Regions from separate parts of the Pseudooceanicola sp. NS-SX9 genome, predicted to be linked through region 2. Evidence: riboswitches for the same ligand, from Rfam matches in the RefSeq annotation. Region 2 holds a riboswitch; each other region holds the start of a gene.
What was found. Region 2 has a riboswitch for thiamine pyrophosphate ahead of thiB (thiamine ABC transporter substrate binding subunit). Riboswitches for the same ligand answer to the same signal wherever they lie in the genome.
Positions count from the first base shown of each region.

Region 1: another riboswitch for thiamine pyrophosphate. It lies ahead of thiM (hydroxyethylthiazole kinase); the one in region 2 lies ahead of thiB (thiamine ABC transporter substrate binding subunit).
Region 3: another riboswitch for thiamine pyrophosphate. It lies ahead of AC2ITM_RS14045 (YkoF family thiamine/hydroxymethylpyrimidine-binding protein); the one in region 2 lies ahead of thiB (thiamine ABC transporter substrate binding subunit).
Region 4: another riboswitch for thiamine pyrophosphate. It lies ahead of thiC (phosphomethylpyrimidine synthase ThiC); the one in region 2 lies ahead of thiB (thiamine ABC transporter substrate binding subunit).

Region 1 covers NZ_CM170818.1:2,615,957-2,620,162, forward strand. The annotation lists gene AC2ITM_RS12365 (ABC transporter substrate-binding protein) at 1-434, opposite strand, end outside; gene AC2ITM_RS12370 (hypothetical protein) at 905-2,236, shown strand; TPP riboswitch at 2,286-2,376, shown strand; gene thiM (hydroxyethylthiazole kinase) at 2,433-3,230, shown strand; gene thiE (thiamine phosphate synthase) at 3,227-3,841, shown strand; gene thiD (bifunctional hydroxymethylpyrimidine kinase/phosphomethylpyrimidine kinase) at 3,838-4,206, shown strand, end outside.
Region 2 covers NZ_CM170818.1:255,019-259,224, forward strand. The annotation lists gene AC2ITM_RS01215 (AEC family transporter) at 1-942, opposite strand, end outside; gene aroC (chorismate synthase) at 944-2,047, opposite strand; TPP riboswitch at 2,232-2,329, shown strand; gene thiB (thiamine ABC transporter substrate binding subunit) at 2,369-3,349, shown strand; gene AC2ITM_RS01230 (thiamine/thiamine pyrophosphate ABC transporter permease ThiP) at 3,325-4,206, shown strand, end outside.
Region 3 covers NZ_CM170818.1:2,957,756-2,961,961, forward strand. The annotation lists gene AC2ITM_RS14030 (ABC transporter permease) at 1-413, opposite strand, end outside; gene AC2ITM_RS14035 (ABC transporter ATP-binding protein) at 410-1,339, opposite strand; gene AC2ITM_RS14040 (SRPBCC family protein) at 1,517-2,041, opposite strand; TPP riboswitch at 2,169-2,285, shown strand; gene AC2ITM_RS14045 (YkoF family thiamine/hydroxymethylpyrimidine-binding protein) at 2,277-2,885, shown strand; gene AC2ITM_RS14050 (ABC transporter permease) at 2,889-3,656, shown strand; gene AC2ITM_RS14055 (ABC transporter ATP-binding protein) at 3,653-4,206, shown strand, end outside.
Region 4 covers NZ_CM170818.1:2,345,124-2,349,329, reverse strand. The annotation lists gene thiC (phosphomethylpyrimidine synthase ThiC) at 1-1,596, opposite strand, end outside; TPP riboswitch at 1,718-1,838, opposite strand; gene AC2ITM_RS11180 (dicarboxylate/amino acid:cation symporter) at 2,042-3,388, shown strand; gene AC2ITM_RS11175 (LLM class flavin-dependent oxidoreductase) at 3,561-4,206, shown strand, end outside.

The DNA of each region.
Region 1 (4,206 bases), 1.2 Mb from region 2:
GCCGCCTTGAGCCAGCTGTAATAGGGCGTGGCATCCGCCACGATCATCTTCAGCGGCTTCAGATCCTCGAAGGTCTTCACCTTGCCCGGATGGGTCAGCAGCACCTGCGGATCCTTCTGGAACAGCGCCGCCACATCCACCAGCGGCAGGTCCTGTTCCACCCCGAAGAAGGCCCCCAGGGTCGAACCCATGTAGAAGTCGATCTTGCCCGCCAGCAGCAGCGCCTGGTTGTTGACCTGCGGCCCGCCCGGCAGGATCGTCACGTCAAGGCCGCAGGCCTTGTAGGTGCCATCGACGACAGCCTGGTAGAAGCCGCCATGTTCGGCCTCGGCCACCCAGTTGGTGCCGAAGGTCACCTTGGTCAGATCCTGCGCCGCCAGCGGAGCCGCCATCGCCAGAAGCGCCGCAGCCGAGGCAAGTTGAGTACGGAACATCTTTTTTCTCCCTGTCCTGTGACGCCAGCCTTGGCGTGCCCTCGCGCCGAGGCGACGGAAATTCACGGCCCGCTGCGGGACTTTTCCCGCATTGGTGCATTTTTTGACTTTTCGGTCAGGCCATTGCCTATCCCTTGGGCATCACATGGACGGTAGCCTTGAAATCCCGGCAACCGGGGTGCCTGTTTTGGTGGCACATCCCCGGGACCGAGTCTGCACCGCCCGGCCTTAAGGGCACCGATGTTCCCCTGAGCGCAACAGGAAAGAATAGGGATAACAACACCCTAGAAAGCCGCGCCCCGAAATTGCTGGGCTGTCCCCGAACTGCTGCGAAACTATGCCGCGGGGCCTGCGGGGCAGCGGGGAACAGACGGGTATGCCGCAGCGCAGCAATTGACACCGGCGGTGGACGGGCGTTGGGTCCGCGCAGTTTCCGCGCCCTCCCCGCGCCCTTTCGTGTATCCGGTCCGATGTCCCATCCCCTGTCCGCCGCGACCCGCCTTCGGCGCCGTGCCATTCCCCTCGTCGCCCTGCTGCTGTGGCTGCAGACCGTGCAGAACATCCTGTGGCCCGATCCCCATGTCCGGCTGGCAGCGATGGGGCTGTTCGCGCTGTATCTGGCGATGACGGCCGGGCAGGCACAGAAGCCGACGCGGGTGATCGTGGTCATCGGCTCGGCGGTGATGGCGCTGGCGCTGGCTACGGGGGCGCCGCTGGCAGCAGTGGCCAGGGGGCTGGACACGGTGCTGCTGTTCATGGGCTTTTTCCCGGCGATCACCCTGATTTCCGTGATGATCGAGCAGGGCGGCGCGTTGAACCGCGTGACCGAGCGCGTCAGCGCCATGCCTGACCACCAGCGCCCCGGCGCCACGCTGATCGCCGCCCATGCCATCGGCGCGGTGATGACGGTGGGCGCCTTCATCGCCCTCGCCCCGCCCTTCCAGACCCTGACCGGAGACGGCGCCCGCCAGCGCGCGGGCCTGGTCGCCATGCGCGGCGTCGGGCTGGCGCTGCTGTGGACGCCGTTCTCGCTGGGGGCGGGCTTTGCCAGCAGCCACCTGCCCAGCGTGCCGCTGTGGCTGGGGCTGGGCTGCGGAGCGCTGCTGGCGATCTGCGGGCTGCTGCTGTCGCTGCGGGAATGGAACCCGCTGCGGCTGGGGCCGTCGCTGTCGCTGGTCAGCCAGATGGCGCTGCCGATCATCGGCACCGCCGTACTGCTGATCGTGCTGAACGCGGTCACGGGGCTGTCGGGCACGGGGCTGGTGATCCTGCTGACCCCGGTGGCCTTCGGCCTGTGGCTGACCCGCCAGGATACGGCCGTGCGGCGGTCCTCGGGCGACAGGATCTGGCGAGAGCTGGGCAAGCTTGGCAACACCGCCTGGCTGTTCGGCGCCTCGATCACCATGGGGGCGGTGCTGTCGCAGACGCCCTGGTTCCTGACCGCGCTGACCCATCTGGGGCTGGCCGACCTGCCGGCGCCGGCGATCTTCGGCGTGCTGATCCTGTGCAGCATCCTGATGGGCATCTGCGGCATGCATTCCACCGTCATCGGCGCCATCCTGGTGGCGCTGCTGGCCGGGGTGGGCGACGCGCTGGAGCCCCTGGCCGCCTTCATCCTGATCCTCTTCGGCTGGCAATGCGGCATGGCGCTGTCGGTCGCCTCGGCCTCGGTCTCGATCGCGACGCGCAGCTTCGATCTGCCGCTGGCGCGCATCGTCTGCGGGCCGAACCTGGGCTTTCTGGCGGGGCTGGGCGTGGTCACCACGGCGCTTTACACGGCATTGCACCTGACCCTGGGCTGACGCCGCCGCGGCCGGGGTTTGACACGCCCCCCGCCCTGTGAAACACCCGATCCTGCGACAGGGGCGCCCGCACGGGCTGAGACGTACCCTTAGAACCTGACCCAGATAATGCTGGCGGAGGGAGGCGCAGGATCGTCGGCCCCTCGCCCCGCTCCAGCTCTTTCTCGCCGGTCCTCATGCGCGAGTGAAAGAGCGAATGACCGACCTTCCCGCAACCCTGGAACGGATGCGTGCGACCGCGCCGCTGGTCCAGAACATCACCAACTATGTCGCGATGAACGTGATGGCCAACGTGATGCTGGCCATCGGCGCCTCGCCCGCGATGGTCCATGCCCGCGAAGAGGCCGCCGAATTCGCGGGCCTGGCGCAGGCGCTCAGCGTCAATATCGGCACGGCGGATCCCGCCTGGGGGATCTCGATGGCGGAAGCCGCCGCCGCGATGACCGCCCGGGCCAGGCCCTGGGTGCTGGATCCGGTGGCGGTGGGCGCCACCGCCTTCCGCCGCGATCTGGGCGCCCGGCTGCTGGCGCTGCGGCCCACGGTGGTGCGGGGCAATGCCTCGGAAATCCTGGCGCTGGCGGGGGGGCTGGCGGCCGGCAAGGGCGCCGATGCCGCCGACAGCGTCGAGACCGCCCGCGCCGCAGCCCTGGCGCTGGCGCGGGCGTCGGGCTGCGTGGTGGCGGTGACAGGCCCGGTGGATTTCATCACCGACGGCCGCCGCACCGCCGAGGTCGCGAACGGCGATCCGATGATGCCCAAGATCACCGCCCTGGGCTGTGCGCTGAGCGGGGTGGTGGCGGCCTTCACCGTGGGCCAGGACCCGTTCGAGGGCACGCTGGGCGCGCTGACCGCCTATGCCGTGGCGGGCGACATCGCGGCCGAGACCGCGCGCGGCCCGGGCAGCTTTCAGGTGGCGTTCCTCGATGCGCTGCACGCGCTGACGCCGGCCGATCTGGCGGCGCGGGCGCGCGTCAGCGAAGGGGTCGCGGCATGATCCCGGCGCTGTGCTTCATCACCGATGCCGGCGCGCCGCGCCCGATGCTGGCCCAGGCCGAAGCGGCCGCGCGCGCCGGGGCCCGCTGGATCCAGCTGCGCGACAAGACCCTGCCCGATGCCGCCTTCGCCCGCCTCGCCCGCGAGATGGCCGAGCGTCTGGCCCCGACCGGCGCGCGGCTGATCCTGAACGACCGCATCGACGTGGCGCTGGCAATCGGCGCCGACGGGCTGCATGTCGGCCAGAGCGACGGCGACCCGGCCCGCATCCGCGATCTGATCGGCCCCGAGATGATCCTGGGCCTGTCGGTGGAAACCGAACCCCAGCTGGCGGCCATCCCCGTCGACTGCGTCGATTACCTGGGCGTGGGCCCGGTCTACGCGACCGCCAGCAAGCCCGACCATGCCCAGCCCCTGGGCCATGCGGGTCTGGCACGCATCGTTGCGGCCGCGCCGTTGCCCTGCCTGGCCATCGGCGGCATCACCGCCGCCGATGCCGGGCCGCTGAAGGCGATGGGCTGCGCGGGCATGGCCGTCGTCTCGGCCATCGCGCGGGCGCCCGACATGGGGGCCGCCACCGAAACCCTTCTGCACGCATGGAGCGCCGCATGATCCCCAACATCCTGACCATCGCGGGCTCGGACCCTTCGGGGGGCGCGGGCATCCAGGCCGACATCAAGGCGATCAGCGCCAATGGCGGCTATGCCATGAGCGTGATCACCGCGCTGACCGCGCAGAACACCCGGAGCGTCACCGGCGTGGCACTGACCGATCCGGCGATGATCCGCGCCCAGATGCAGGCGATCCGCGACGACATCCGCATCGATGCGGTCAAGATCGGGATGCTGGGCACCCCCGAAATCGTGCAGCTGGTGGCGGACCTGCTGGATGGCCTCGACTGTCCGGTGGTGCTGGATCCGGTGATGGTCGCCAAGGGCGGCGACCGCCTTCTGGCCGCCGAAGCGGTGGCGGCGCTG
Region 2 (4,206 bases):
AAGCAGCGTCATCAGCGCGGTCAGGGTGAAGAAGGCGCTCAGGGTGCAGATCATCACGGTCAGGGCGGCGGCGCCTTCATGGCCGGATCCCTGCGACAGCAGGGGGAAGACCCCGAAGACCGGCATCGCGGTCGACAGGATCAGCGCGGTGGCCATCTGTGGGCTGGCGGGGCCGGGCCAGCCCAGCAGTGCGAACAGGCTGATCAATCCGAAGGCAATGGCCGGATGCACCACCAGCTTGAACGCCGTGATCACCGAAGCCAGCCGGATGTTGCCGCGGATCGGCAGGCCGACCAGCGTGCCGCCCATGAAGAACAGCGCCAGCGGCGAGGCCGTGCGGGAAATCAGGTCGATCGGATGCTCGATCACCGGCGGCAGCGGCAGCCCCAGCACCGACCACAGCGCGCCCAGGATCAGCCCAAGGATCATCGGTCGCCTCAGCACCGACAGGACCAGCTGCAGGGCGCGTTTCCACACCGGCGCGCTGTCGCGCGGCCGCGCCGCCTCGACCAACATCAGCCCGATGGGGTTCAGCACGAAATTCTCGTTCAGCAGGCACATCGCCAGCACCGACGGGGCCTGATCGGGAAAGATCATCGACATCATCGGGAAGGCCAGGAAGGCCGAATTCGGCGTCGCCGACCCCAGCACCCCCACCGCGCGCCGCCCCGGCCCCAGTCCCCGCAGCCGCAGCAGGATCCAGATCAGTGCCTGGGTGCATAGGCCCGCGCAGACCAGCGTCAGCAGGAAACCCGGATCGACCAGCTGCCCGAAGGACTGGGTGGCGGTGGCATGGAACAGCAACAGCGGCAGCGCCAGCAGCATGACGAAATTGCCAAGCGCCGAAAGCTGGATCCTGTCGAAGACCTTCAGATACGTCAGCACATAGCCCAGGCCGACGATGGCGAAGATCGGGAAGGTGATCGACAGGATCGAGAGCATCTCAGCCGATCTTTCCGCCCGCATCCCCGATCTGGCCCCGGTGCAGCAGCAGGTGGTCCAGGATCACGCAGGCCATCATCGCCTCGGCGACCGGCACCGCGCGGATGCCGACGCAGGGGTCGTGGCGACCCTTGGTGATGATCTCGGTCGCCTGGCCGTCCTTGGTGATGGTCTGGCGGGTCTTCAGGATCGAGGACGTCGGCTTGACCGCGAAGCGCACGACGATCTCCTGACCGGTGGAAATCCCGCCCAGGATCCCCCCCGCATGGTTCGAGGAATAGACCGGCTGGCCGTCATTGCCGGGGAAGATCTCGTCGGCGTTTTCCTCGCCGGTCAGGCAGGCGGCATTCATGCCCTCGCCGATCTCGACGCCCTTGACGGCGTTGATCGACATCATCGCGGCGGCCAGATCGGTGTCCAGCTTGCCATAGATCGGCGCGCCCAGACCGGCAGGCACGCCCTTGGCGACCACCTCGACCACGGCGCCGACGGAATTGCCGGACTTGCGTAGATCGTCCAGGTAACCGGCCCAGCTCTCGGCTGCACCCGCATCGGGGCACCAGAAGGGGTTCTTTTCGATCTCGGCCGCATCAAAGGCGCTGCGGTCGATGCCATGCGGCCCGATCTGCGTCATGTAGCCCCGGATCTCGACCGAGGGCGCCAGCACCCCCAGCACCGCCCGCGCCAGCCCGCCCGCCGCGACCCGCGCCGCGGTTTCACGTGCCGAGGACCGCCCGCCACCGCGATAATCCCGGATGCCGTATTTCAGCCAGTAGGTGATGTCGGCATGGCCGGGGCGGAACTTTTCGGCAATGTCGCCGTAATCCTTCGACCGCTGGTCGGTGTTGCGGATCATCAGCTGCACCGGGGTGCCGGTGGTCTTGCCCTCGAAGGTGCCCGACAGGATCTCCACCTCGTCGGGCTCGCGCCGCTGGGTGGTGTATTTCGACTGGCCGGGCTTGCGGCGGTCCAGCCAGTACTGCAGCAGCTCGGGGTCCAGGTCCACGCCCGGCGGCACGCCATCCACCGTCGCGCCAAGCGCCGGCCCGTGGCTTTCGCCCCAGGTGGTGATACGGAAGAGATGACCGAAGGTATTCATGGACATGGGCGGACCTCCCCGGGGGCAACATTCACGTCCCGGTTACCCGATCCCCGCCCCTTGCGCAATTGCACAGCCGACCTCGACACCACGCCCCGCGCGCCCCTCTGCCCAGCCTTTCATCTTTCTCCAAATATGCCCGCCGGAGGCGCCCTCCACCTTGCGCAGCCCCCGCCCGCCCCCTACTGTCCGCCCCACCTCGGGGAGCCTTCGGGCTGAGATGCATACCGCGAACCCGTTGAACCTGATCCGGTTAGAACCGGCGGAGGGAAGGTCCGGCACCATGCCGCCATTCTGTCTCCGCCCGTCGCAAAAGGAAGTGATGCCATGTGGAAGCATCTCGTACTTGCCACGGGTTGCCTGCTGGCGAGCCAAGCCGCGGCCCAGACGCCCGTGCTCAACGTCTATACCTACGACAGCTTCAGCTCGGACTGGGGTCCGGGCCCGGCGATCGAAAAGGCCTTCGAGGCCCAGTGCGGCTGCGACGTGGTCTTCACCACCGCGGGCGACGGCGCGGCGCTCTTGTCCCGGCTGCGGCTGGAAGGCGCGCGCAGCAAGGCCGACGTGGTGGTGGGCCTTGATACGTCGCTGACCGCGCAGGCCAGGGGCACCGGCCTCTTCGCCCCCTCGGGCGTGACGGCCACCTACGACCTGCCCGTCACATGGGACGACGACACCTTCGTGCCCTTCGACTGGGGCTATTTCGCCTTCGTGGGCAATGCCGACGGTCCGAAACCGAAATCCTTCAAGGACCTCGCCGCCAGCAACGCCAAGATCGTGATCGAGGATCCCCGCAGCTCGACCCCCGGGCTGGGCCTTCTGCTGTGGATCAAGAAGGCCTATGGCGACCAGGCCCCCGAGATCTGGAAGGCGCTTGCCCACAACATCGTCACCGTCACCCCTGGCTGGTCCGAGGCCTATGGCATGTTCCTCAAGGGCGAGGCCGATCTGGTGCTCTCCTACACCACCTCGCCCGCCTATCACGTGATCGCGGAAAAGGACGACAGCAAGGTCGCTCTGCCCTTCGAGGAAGGCAACTACATGCAGGTCGAGGTCGCCGCGATGACCAGGACCGCCGCCCAGCCGAAGCTGGCGCAAGAGTTCCTTCAGTTCCTGGTGTCCGACAAGGTGCAGGCGCTGCTGCCGGAAACCAACTGGATGTACCCGGTGATCAAGCCCGCCCAGCCCCTGCCTGCGGCTTTCGACCAGATCGTGCCCGCCGACAAGGCCCTGCTGATGACCCCGCCCGAGGCCGAGGCCGCCCGCGCCCCCGCCCTTGAAGAATGGCGCACCGCCCTGTCGCGCTGAGGCAGGGCCTCGCGGGCAGTGCCGCAGGTCTGGTCCTGCTGGTGCTGTTCGCGCCCCTGGCCGCGATCCTGATCCGGGCGGGCGGTGGCAGCCTGCCGGGGCCCGCCGACTGGGCGGCGCTGCGCTTCACCCTGGTGCAGGCGGCGTTGTCCTCGGTTTGTTCCGTGGCGCTTGCCCTGCCGGTGGCGCGGGCCCTGGCGCGTCGGCGCTTTGCCGGGCGGCGCCTGTTCATCGCGCTGACGGGCGCGCCCTTCATCCTGCCGGTGATCGTCGCGGTCATGGGGTTGCTGGCGGTCTTCGGGGCACGTGGCCTGCTGAACACGGCGCTGGCGCATCTGGGGCTGGGCCCCTGGCGGATCTACGGGCTGCATGGGGTGGTGCTGGCGCATGTCTTCTTCAACATGCCGCTGGCGACGCGGATGCTCTTGCAGGGCTGGCAAGCGATCCCGGCGGAACGCTTTCGCCTGGCCGCCCAGCTGAACCTGCCGCCCGCCGCCACCTTCCGCCTGCTTGAGGTGCCGATGCTGCGCCAGGTGGTGCCGGGGGCGCTGGCGGCGATCTTTGCCATCTGCCTTGCCAGCTTTGCCGTGGCGCTGATCCTCGGCGGAGGCCCCCGCGCCACCACGGTGGAACTGGCGATCTTCCAGGCCTTCACCTTCGATTTCGACCTGGGCCGGGCGGCGGTGCTGGCCCTGTTGCAGACGGCGCTGGTGGCGGCTGCCGCGGTGCTGGCGCTGCTGGTGACGCGCACGGACGGCAGCGGCGCGGGTCTGGGCCGCAGCCTGCCGCGCCTGGATGCTCCCATAGGCTGGCGGCGCGGCGCGGATGCGCTGGTGCTGATCCTGTCGGGGGCCTTC
Region 3 (4,206 bases), 840 kb from region 2:
GCCAGCGGATGCGCTATGGTGATGTGCACGAAAAGCGAGGCCGTCCCCAGGATCACCAGCCCGATGAACAGGGCCTTGGTCGCCGCCGCCCCCACGAAGCCCAGAAGCACCTCCAGGAAGTTCACCGGGGCCGAGAGGATCTCGAAGAAGGTGCCGGTGAATTTCGGGAAATAGATGCCGAAGCTCGCGTTCGAGATCGACTGCATGATCACCGACAGCATGACCAGCCCCGGCACGATGAAGGCGCCGTAGGGCACACCTTCGACCTGGTCGATGCGCGAGCCGATGGCGGCGCCGAAGACCACGAAGTAGAGCGAGGTCGAGATGACGGGCGAGACGAAGCTTTGCAGGATGGTGCGGAAGAACCGCGACATCTCGTTCATGTAGATCGCCTTGATGGCCAGCAGGTTCATGCCTTGCCCTCCGACACCAGGTCCACGAAGATCTCTTCCAGCGAGCTTTGCGAGGTCGAGATGTCCTTCAGAACGATGCCCGCCTCCTGGATGGCGCGCATCAGACCGGCGATGCCGGTGCGCTCGGCGCGGGTGTCGTAGCTGTAGGTCAGCGACAGCCCGTCGGGCGCCAGGCTCAGGTCCCAGTCGGTCAGCGCAGCGGGGATCGCGGCCAGACGCTCGCGCAGCTCGATCGTCAGCGCCTTGCGGCCGAAACGGCGCATCAGGTCGGCGGTGGGCTCGACCATCAGGATCTCGCCCTTGCGGATCACCGCGACGCGGTCGGCCATGGCCTCGGCCTCTTCGATGTAGTGGGTCGTCAGGATGATCGTGACGCCCTCTTTCTTCAGCTGGGCCACCGCATCCCACATGTCCTTGCGCAGCGCCACGTCGACGCCCGCAGTGGGTTCATCCAGGAACAGCACCCGCGGTTCATGCGCCAGCGCCTTGGCGATCAGCACCCGCCGCTTCATGCCGCCCGACAGCTCGCGCACCCGGTTGCGGCGCTTGTCGTAGAGCGAGAAGCGCTTCAGCAGGCCATCGACCAGCGCCGTATCGCGCGGCTTGCCGAACAGCCCACGCGAGAAATGCAAGTTCATCCCCACGTAAGAGAAGGGTTCAAGGTTGATCTCCTGCGGGACCAGGCCGATCAGGTCGCGGGCGCGGCGGTAGTCGGTGCGGATGTCGTGCCCCGCCACCGTCGCCGTCCCCGATGTGGGCCGGGTGATGCCGCAGAGGGTCGAGATCAGCGTCGTCTTGCCGGCGCCGTTCGGCCCCAGCAGCGCGAGGATCTCGCCTTCCTCAATGTCCAGATTGATGCCCTTGAGGGCCTCGAAGCCGCCCTCGTAGGTCTTGCGCAGGTCTTTCACCTGGAGGATCGGTGCCATCGGCTCTCCCCTGAGGATAATTCGGAAAACGCGCCACACGGGCAGGCGGCGCCGGTCAGACACCGGACATATGCCAGAATGGCCCGGGGGGAACTGTGGGATTTCACACAACGGCGCCGTCTGCCCTGCGGGCGGGGCAATGGACAGGCCTGCGCAACGGCGGCAGACAGGGGCGGATCAGCCGCGCAGGCGCTTCAGCCAGCCCCTGCGTTCGGGTGGATCGGTATCGCCGCCGGGCGGGTCTTCGGGGGTGTCCTCGGGCGGGTCCTCAAGGCCCTCCTGCAGGCGGGCAAAGAATTGGTCCGCCATCTTTTTCGCGAAACCGTCGATGATCCGGCTGCCCAGCTGCGCCAGCTTGCCGCCGACGCGGGCCTCGACCTCGTAGAAGATCTGCGTGCCCTCGGCGTGATCCTCCAGCCGCACCTTCGCCGATCCCTTGGCAAAGCCCGCAGCCCCTCCCTTGCCTTCGCCGCTCAGCGTCAGCGCCGTGTCCGGCTGCAGGTCCGACACCGTGACGCCCCCCTTGAACGTCGCCTTCACCGGGCCGACCTTCTGCACGACGGTCGCTTCGAACCCGTCCTGCGGGGTGCCGGTGACCTCCTCGGCGCCCGGAACGCAGTCCTTCAGGACCTCGGGCGACAGCAGGGCGGCGAAGACCGTGGCGCGATCGGCGCGGATGATCCGGCTGTCGCTCATCTCCATGGCGAGTCCTTTCCTGTTGATACCCGCAGGCTAGTGCAGCCCTGCCCGTCCGCCAAGCACCGCGTGCAAAGGCTGCCCCGCGACACCTGCCGCCCCTTGCGCAGGGCCCCGAACCGTGATCTGAACGCGCCATCCACAGGGGGGTCCCGCAATTGCCGGGGCTGAGATGCGGGGCGTCAGGCCCCCGGACCCTCAGAAGCTGATCTGGGTCATGCCAGCGGAGCAAGGAGGAACCATGTTCACAGGCGCGCAAATTTCCCTCTACCCGATGACCGGGGCCTTCGTGCCCGTCATCCTGGATGCGATCCGGGCGCTCGATCCCTGGAAGGATCGCCTGCGGATCCAGACTGACGACATTTCCACCCTGATCGTCGGCCCGCCCGAGGTGCTGTTCCCGGCGCTGCGCGATCTTTACGTGCGCGCTGCCGCCACCCGCGAACATGTCGTGCTGCATGCCACCCTGTCGCGCGGCTGCCCGGGCGAACCCGACGATCCGATGTGCGTGACCGGTGCGCTGGCCAATCCCGACGAACCCGTGGCGCAGCGCATCACCGACGCGCTGGCGGCCGTCGCAGGCACCCCCCTGACCGGCGAGGCCGCGGCCGCGCAGATGTCGCTTTACGTGATGGGCCAGGGCGACCACATGGCCGAGATCTACGGCTGCATCGACTTCATCAAGGCCAGCGGCGTCTTCGAGAAATCGAAGAACTTCTGCACCAAGCTGCGGGGCGACGCGGGCCCGGTCTTTGCCACCATCGCCGAGGCCTTCTGCCGCTTCGGCCCGCCCGAAGGCCATGTCACCGTCGATCTGACGGTGTCCGCGAACAGCCCCTCGAAGGTCTGAGCCATGCCCCCCCTGTCCTTCCGCCGCAAGGCGGGGCGGGCGCTTCCGGCGCTCGTGGCCGTCTGCGCGATCGTGATCGCCTGGGAGGCCTATGCCGACCTGTCGGGCGTGTCCTCCAGCCTGTTGCCGGCGCCCTCGCGGGTGGTGACGCAGGGTTGGGGCGCGCGCATGGTGCTGCTGGCCAACGCGGGCCCGACGCTGGTGGCGACGCTGGCGGGTTTTGCCGTGTCGCTGCTGACCGCCTTCGCCTTTTCCGTGGCCATCGACTTTGTCCCGGTGCTGCGGCGCGCGCTGTTCCCGGTCTTCGTGATCAGCCAGACCCTGCCGCTGGTGGCCATCGCGCCGCTGATCGTGCTGTGGTTCGGCTTTGGCCTGATGCCCAAGATCCTGCTGGTGGCGCTGGTGACGTTCTTCCCGATGCTGGTGGCCCTGGTCGATGGCTATGACAGCACCGAGGACGACCTGCAGCGCCTGCTGCGCAGCATGGGTGCGCGCCCCTTGGGCGTCTTCCTGCGCGCCCGCCTGCCCTCGGCGCTGCCGTTCTTCTTTGCCGGGCTGCGGATTTCCATCACCTATGCGGTGGTGGCGGCGATCTTTGCCGAATATGCGGGCGCGGCGAAGGGGCTGGGGATCTTCATCCTGAACGCCAAGAACAATTTCCGCCCCGATCTGGTGCTGGCGGCGGTGGCGGTCAGTTCCGCCCTGACGCTGGTGCTGTTCGCGCTGGCCGCCCTGCTGCAGCGGGTCTCGATGCCCTGGAGGCGCGCATGACCGCCCTCAGCCTGCAGGGCCTGGCCCTGACCCGCGGCACGACGCGCGTGCTTGATGACATCACCTTCGACGTGCGGCCGGGGGAATTCACCTCGATCATCGGGCCGTCGGGGGCGGGGAAATCGACGATCTTCGAGCTGCTGCTGGGCAATCTGCCCCCCGATGCCGGCCGGATCGAGATGCCCAAGCCCCCCCGCGACACCTTCGCCTACATGCCGCAGCGCGATGCGCTGATGCCCTGGCGGCGGATCATCGACAACGTGGGCCTGGGGCTGCAGGTGCAGGGCATGTCGCGCAGCAAAGCCCGCGCCGCAGTGGCGCCGCTCATGCCGCGCTTTGGCCTGCAGGGGTTCGAACGGCACTGGCCCGCGCAATTGTCGGGGGGGATGCGGCAGCGCGCGGCGCTGGCGCGCACCATCGTGCAAAACCGCCCCGTGCTGCTGCTGGACGAACCTTTCGGCGCCCTGGATGCGCTGACCCGCACCGAGATGCAGCGCTGGCTGGAAACCCGCTGGGCCGAGGAACGCTGGACCGCGATCCTGATCACCCA
Region 4 (4,206 bases), 1.5 Mb from region 2:
CATTTCGCGGGCGGTGTCGGGGTCGAGGCCAAGGTTGAACTGGTCTTCCCAGCGGAATTCGAACCGCGCGCGCGACAGGGCGTCGTCGCGGCGCTGCGCGCCCGGATGCCCCTTGGCCAGATCGGCGGCATGGGCGGCCAGCTTGTACGTTATAACGCCCGTTTTAACGTCGTCGCGGTCTGGCAGGCCAAGGTGTTCCTTGGGCGTCACGTAGCACAGCATCGCGGTGCCGAACCAGCCGATCATCGCCGCGCCGATGGCGCTGGTGATGTGGTCATAGCCCGGCGCGATGTCGGTGGTGAGCGGGCCGAGCGTATAGAAGGGCGCCTCGTGGCAGTGTTTCAACTGCTCGTCCATGTTGGCCTTGATCTTGTGCATCGGCACATGGCCGGGGCCCTCGATCATCACCTGGCAGTCCCTTGCCCAGGCGATCTGCGTCAGTTCGCCCAGGGTGCGCAGCTCGGCGAACTGGGCCTCGTCATTGGCATCGGCGATGGAGCCGGGGCGCAGCCCGTCCCCCAGCGAGAAGCTGACGTCGTAGCGGCGGCAGATCTCGCAGATCTCCTCGAAATGCTCGTAGAGGAAGCTTTCGCGGTGGTGGTGCAGGCACCATTTCGCCATGATCGACCCCCCGCGCGAGACGATGCCGGTGACGCGCCGGGCGGTCATCGGGATCATGTGCAGGCGCAGCCCGGCGTGGATGGTGAAATAGTCCACCCCCTGTTCGGCCTGTTCGATCAGCGTGTCGCGGAAGACCTCCCAGGTCAGGTCCTCGGCCACGCCGCCGACCTTTTCCAGCGCCTGGTAAAGCGGCACCGTGCCGATCGGCACGGGGGCGTTGCGGATGATCCAGTCGCGGATGTTGTGGATGTTGCGACCCGTCGAGAGGTCCATCACCGTGTCGGCGCCCCAGCGGATCGCCCAGACCATCTTTTCGACCTCTTCCTCCATGCTGGAGGTCACGGCCGAATTGCCGATATTGGCGTTGATCTTCACCTTGAAGTTGCGGCCGATGATCATCGGCTCAAGCTCCCGGTGGTTGATGTTGGCGGGGATGATGGCGCGGCCTTCGGCGATCTCGCGGCGGACGAATTCGGGGGTGACCAGATCGGGCAGGTCGGCGCCGAAGGCCTCGCCGTCGCGGGGGCCGGCCGAGGCGGCGCGGCCCTCGTTCTCGCGGATGGCGACGAATTCCATCTCGGGGGTGATGATGCCGGCGCGGGCATAGGCCAGCTGGGTGACGGCGCGGCCCTCGGTTGCGCGCAGCACGGTGCGGGCCTCGGGGAAGGCGGGGGTCAGCCGGGCGCCGGTGGCAAAGCCGTTGTCGGCCTCGGTGACGGTGCGGCCCGTGTAGGCCTCGACATGGCCCTGCGCCTGCAGCCAGCCGCCGCGGACCTGCGGCAGGCCCCGGGCGATGTCGATGGCGGCGGCGGGATCGGTATAGGGCCCCGAGGCGTCGTAGACGGTCAGTGGCGCCTCGCCGGTCACGGCGATCTCGCGCATGGGCACGCGGATCTGGTGGCTGCCGCCTTCGACATAGACCTTGCGCGAGGCGGGCAGGCCGCCGGTGGTGATGGCGGGAACGGTGTCTTTCATATCGGTCTCCTTTTCAGAGACCCGATTGAGACTATTGGCAGAAAGGGGCCATGGGGACCCGGTGCCTGCGCGACTGGGCCCTTGCGGCCCGAAAGGACCGCCCCTGGTTCACAGAGAATGCGGAAATGCCCTTCGGTCTTCCTACGCCAGCATCAACTGGGTCAGGTTCAAAGGGTCGCGTCACCGGGGTTTCCCCCTGTCAGCCTCTCAGTCCCCTAGGCGGGACTCCCCTGACGTGGGGGTGTTATCGGCGGGGGCAGGGCGGCTGTCAAGCGGGCCGGGGTGCCGAAACCGGCGGCACCCCGGCCCGGAATCGCGGCAGGGGGCAGGCATTTCGGGCGAAACCGGAAGACACGGGCCCGTGACCTGCGCAGGATTGACGCTAAGTCACTTTTGGGGCGGCCGGGGCGCCACCCGTCGCACAGCCCGGATCAGGAGGATGAGCATGGCAGAACTTTCCGGAAAAGCGGACCGCATGTCGCTGACGACACAGGTGATGATCGGCATGGGGGCGGGGCTGGTGCTGGGGGTGATCCTGAACCAGCTGCAGATCGGCTTTGTCAACCAGACCATCATCGGCGGGCTGTTCGCCATGGTGGGCAAGATGTTCGTCAATGCGCTGTCGATGCTGGTGGTGCCGCTGGTGTTCTTCTCGCTGATCTGCGGGGTGGCGGGGATCGGCGATGTGCGGGTGCTGGGGCGCGTGGGGGGCAAGTCCTTTGTGCTGTACCTGCTGACCACCGCCACGGCGATCGCGGTTGCCATCGTCATCGCGCTGATCGTCGGGCCGGGCCGCGGCTTCGAGATGTCGGGCGTCGAGACGGCGGGGGTCGCGGGCAAGGCCGCGCCCTCGGTCTGGGACACGTTCGCGGCCATCGTGCCGAGGAACCCGGTGGCGGCCTTCGCCAATGGCGAGATGCTGCAGATCATCTTCTACACCATCATCCTGGGGGTGGCGGCACTGATGCTGGGGGACCGTTCGAAACCCTTCGTCGAGGCCTGCGAATACCTGAACGAGCTGATGATGAAGGTGGTGCAGATCGTCATGGCCTTTGCGCCCATCGGCGTCTTCTGCCTGATCACCAAGACTTTCACCGAACAGGGCATCGGGCTGTTCCTGCCGGTGCTGACCTATGTGCTGGTGCTGGTGGGGGCGCTGCTGCTGCATCTCTTCGGGACGCTGATGCTGTTCCTGAAGGGGCTGTCGGGCCTCAGCCCGGCGGTGTTCCTGCGCAAGATGCGCCCGGCGCAGGTCTTTGCCTTCTCGACCGCCTCGTCGAACGCCACGATCCCCGTCACCCTGCGCTGCGTCACCGAACGGATCGGGGTCAGCAATGGCGTGGCCTCGTTCACCGTGCCCTTCGGTGCGACGATCAACATGGACGGCACCGCGATCATGCAGGGCGTCGCCACGGTCTTTCTGGCCAATGTCTATGGCATCGATCTGGGCGTCAGCGGCTATCTGACGGTGATCGTCATGGCGGTGCTGGCCTCGATCGGGACGGCGGGCGTGCCGGGGGTGGGGCTGGTCATGCTGACCATGGTGCTGAACCAGGTCGGCCTGCCGATCGAGGGGATCGCGCTGATCCTGGGGGTCGACCGGCTGATGGACATGATCCGCACGGCGGTGAACATCTCGGGGGATGCGGTGGTCTCGACCATCGTGGCGAAAAGCGAGGGGCAGCTGGACATGGCGGTCTATGCCGATCCGATGGCGGGGCTTGACGCCGACAGTCTGGGGATCGACCCCGAGGCCGAGGCCCATCTGGCCCAGGCCGCCCGCCCGCACTGAGGTCCCGGGACCAATGGGGCCTTCCCCCGGGCCGTGACGGCCCCTGCCACCGCGCCGGGCAGTCGCGGCAGGCTGTCCCGCGGGAAGGGGCGGCCTGCAGTCCCCTGGTCCTTGTCCGGGGGGCGTCACGCTCCTAGGGTGCGGGTAACCTCCTCAATGCCCGAGCCCTCCGATGCGCCGCCCCGACCAGATCAAGCTGAACGCCTTCCTGACCTTCACCGGGATGCATCCCGCCGCCTGGCGGGATCCGCAGGCCTCATCCGGGTTCGAGGTCGCGCACTATCTGGAACTGGTGCAGCTGGCCGAGGCCGCCAAGATGGATGCGGTTTTCCTGGCGGATGTGCCCGCCATGCCCTTCAACAAGCCGCATCTGTCGGCCATCGCCGCCCATAACGGCATCCGCCCGTTCGAGCCGATCACCCTGCTGTCGGCGCTGTCGATGGTGACCCGCAACATCGGGCTGATCGCCACCGCCTCGACCAGCTTCAACGAGCCCTACAACGTCGCCCGCCTCTATGCCTCGCTTGACCGGCTGTCGCAGGGGCGGGCGGGGTGGAACATGGTGACATCCTCGGATCCCTTCGCGGGGATGAACTATGGCCTCGATGCACAGGCGCTGCATGCCGACCGCTATGCCAGGGCCGAGGAATTCGTCGATGTGGTGACCGGCCTTTGGGACACGCTGGAGGACGACGCCTTTCTGGATGACCGCGCGGGCGGGCGTTACCTCGATCCCGGCAAGGTGCATCTGCTGGACCACAAGGGCGCGCATTTCCGGGTGCGCGGGCCGCTCAACGTGCCGCGCTCGCCTCAGGGGC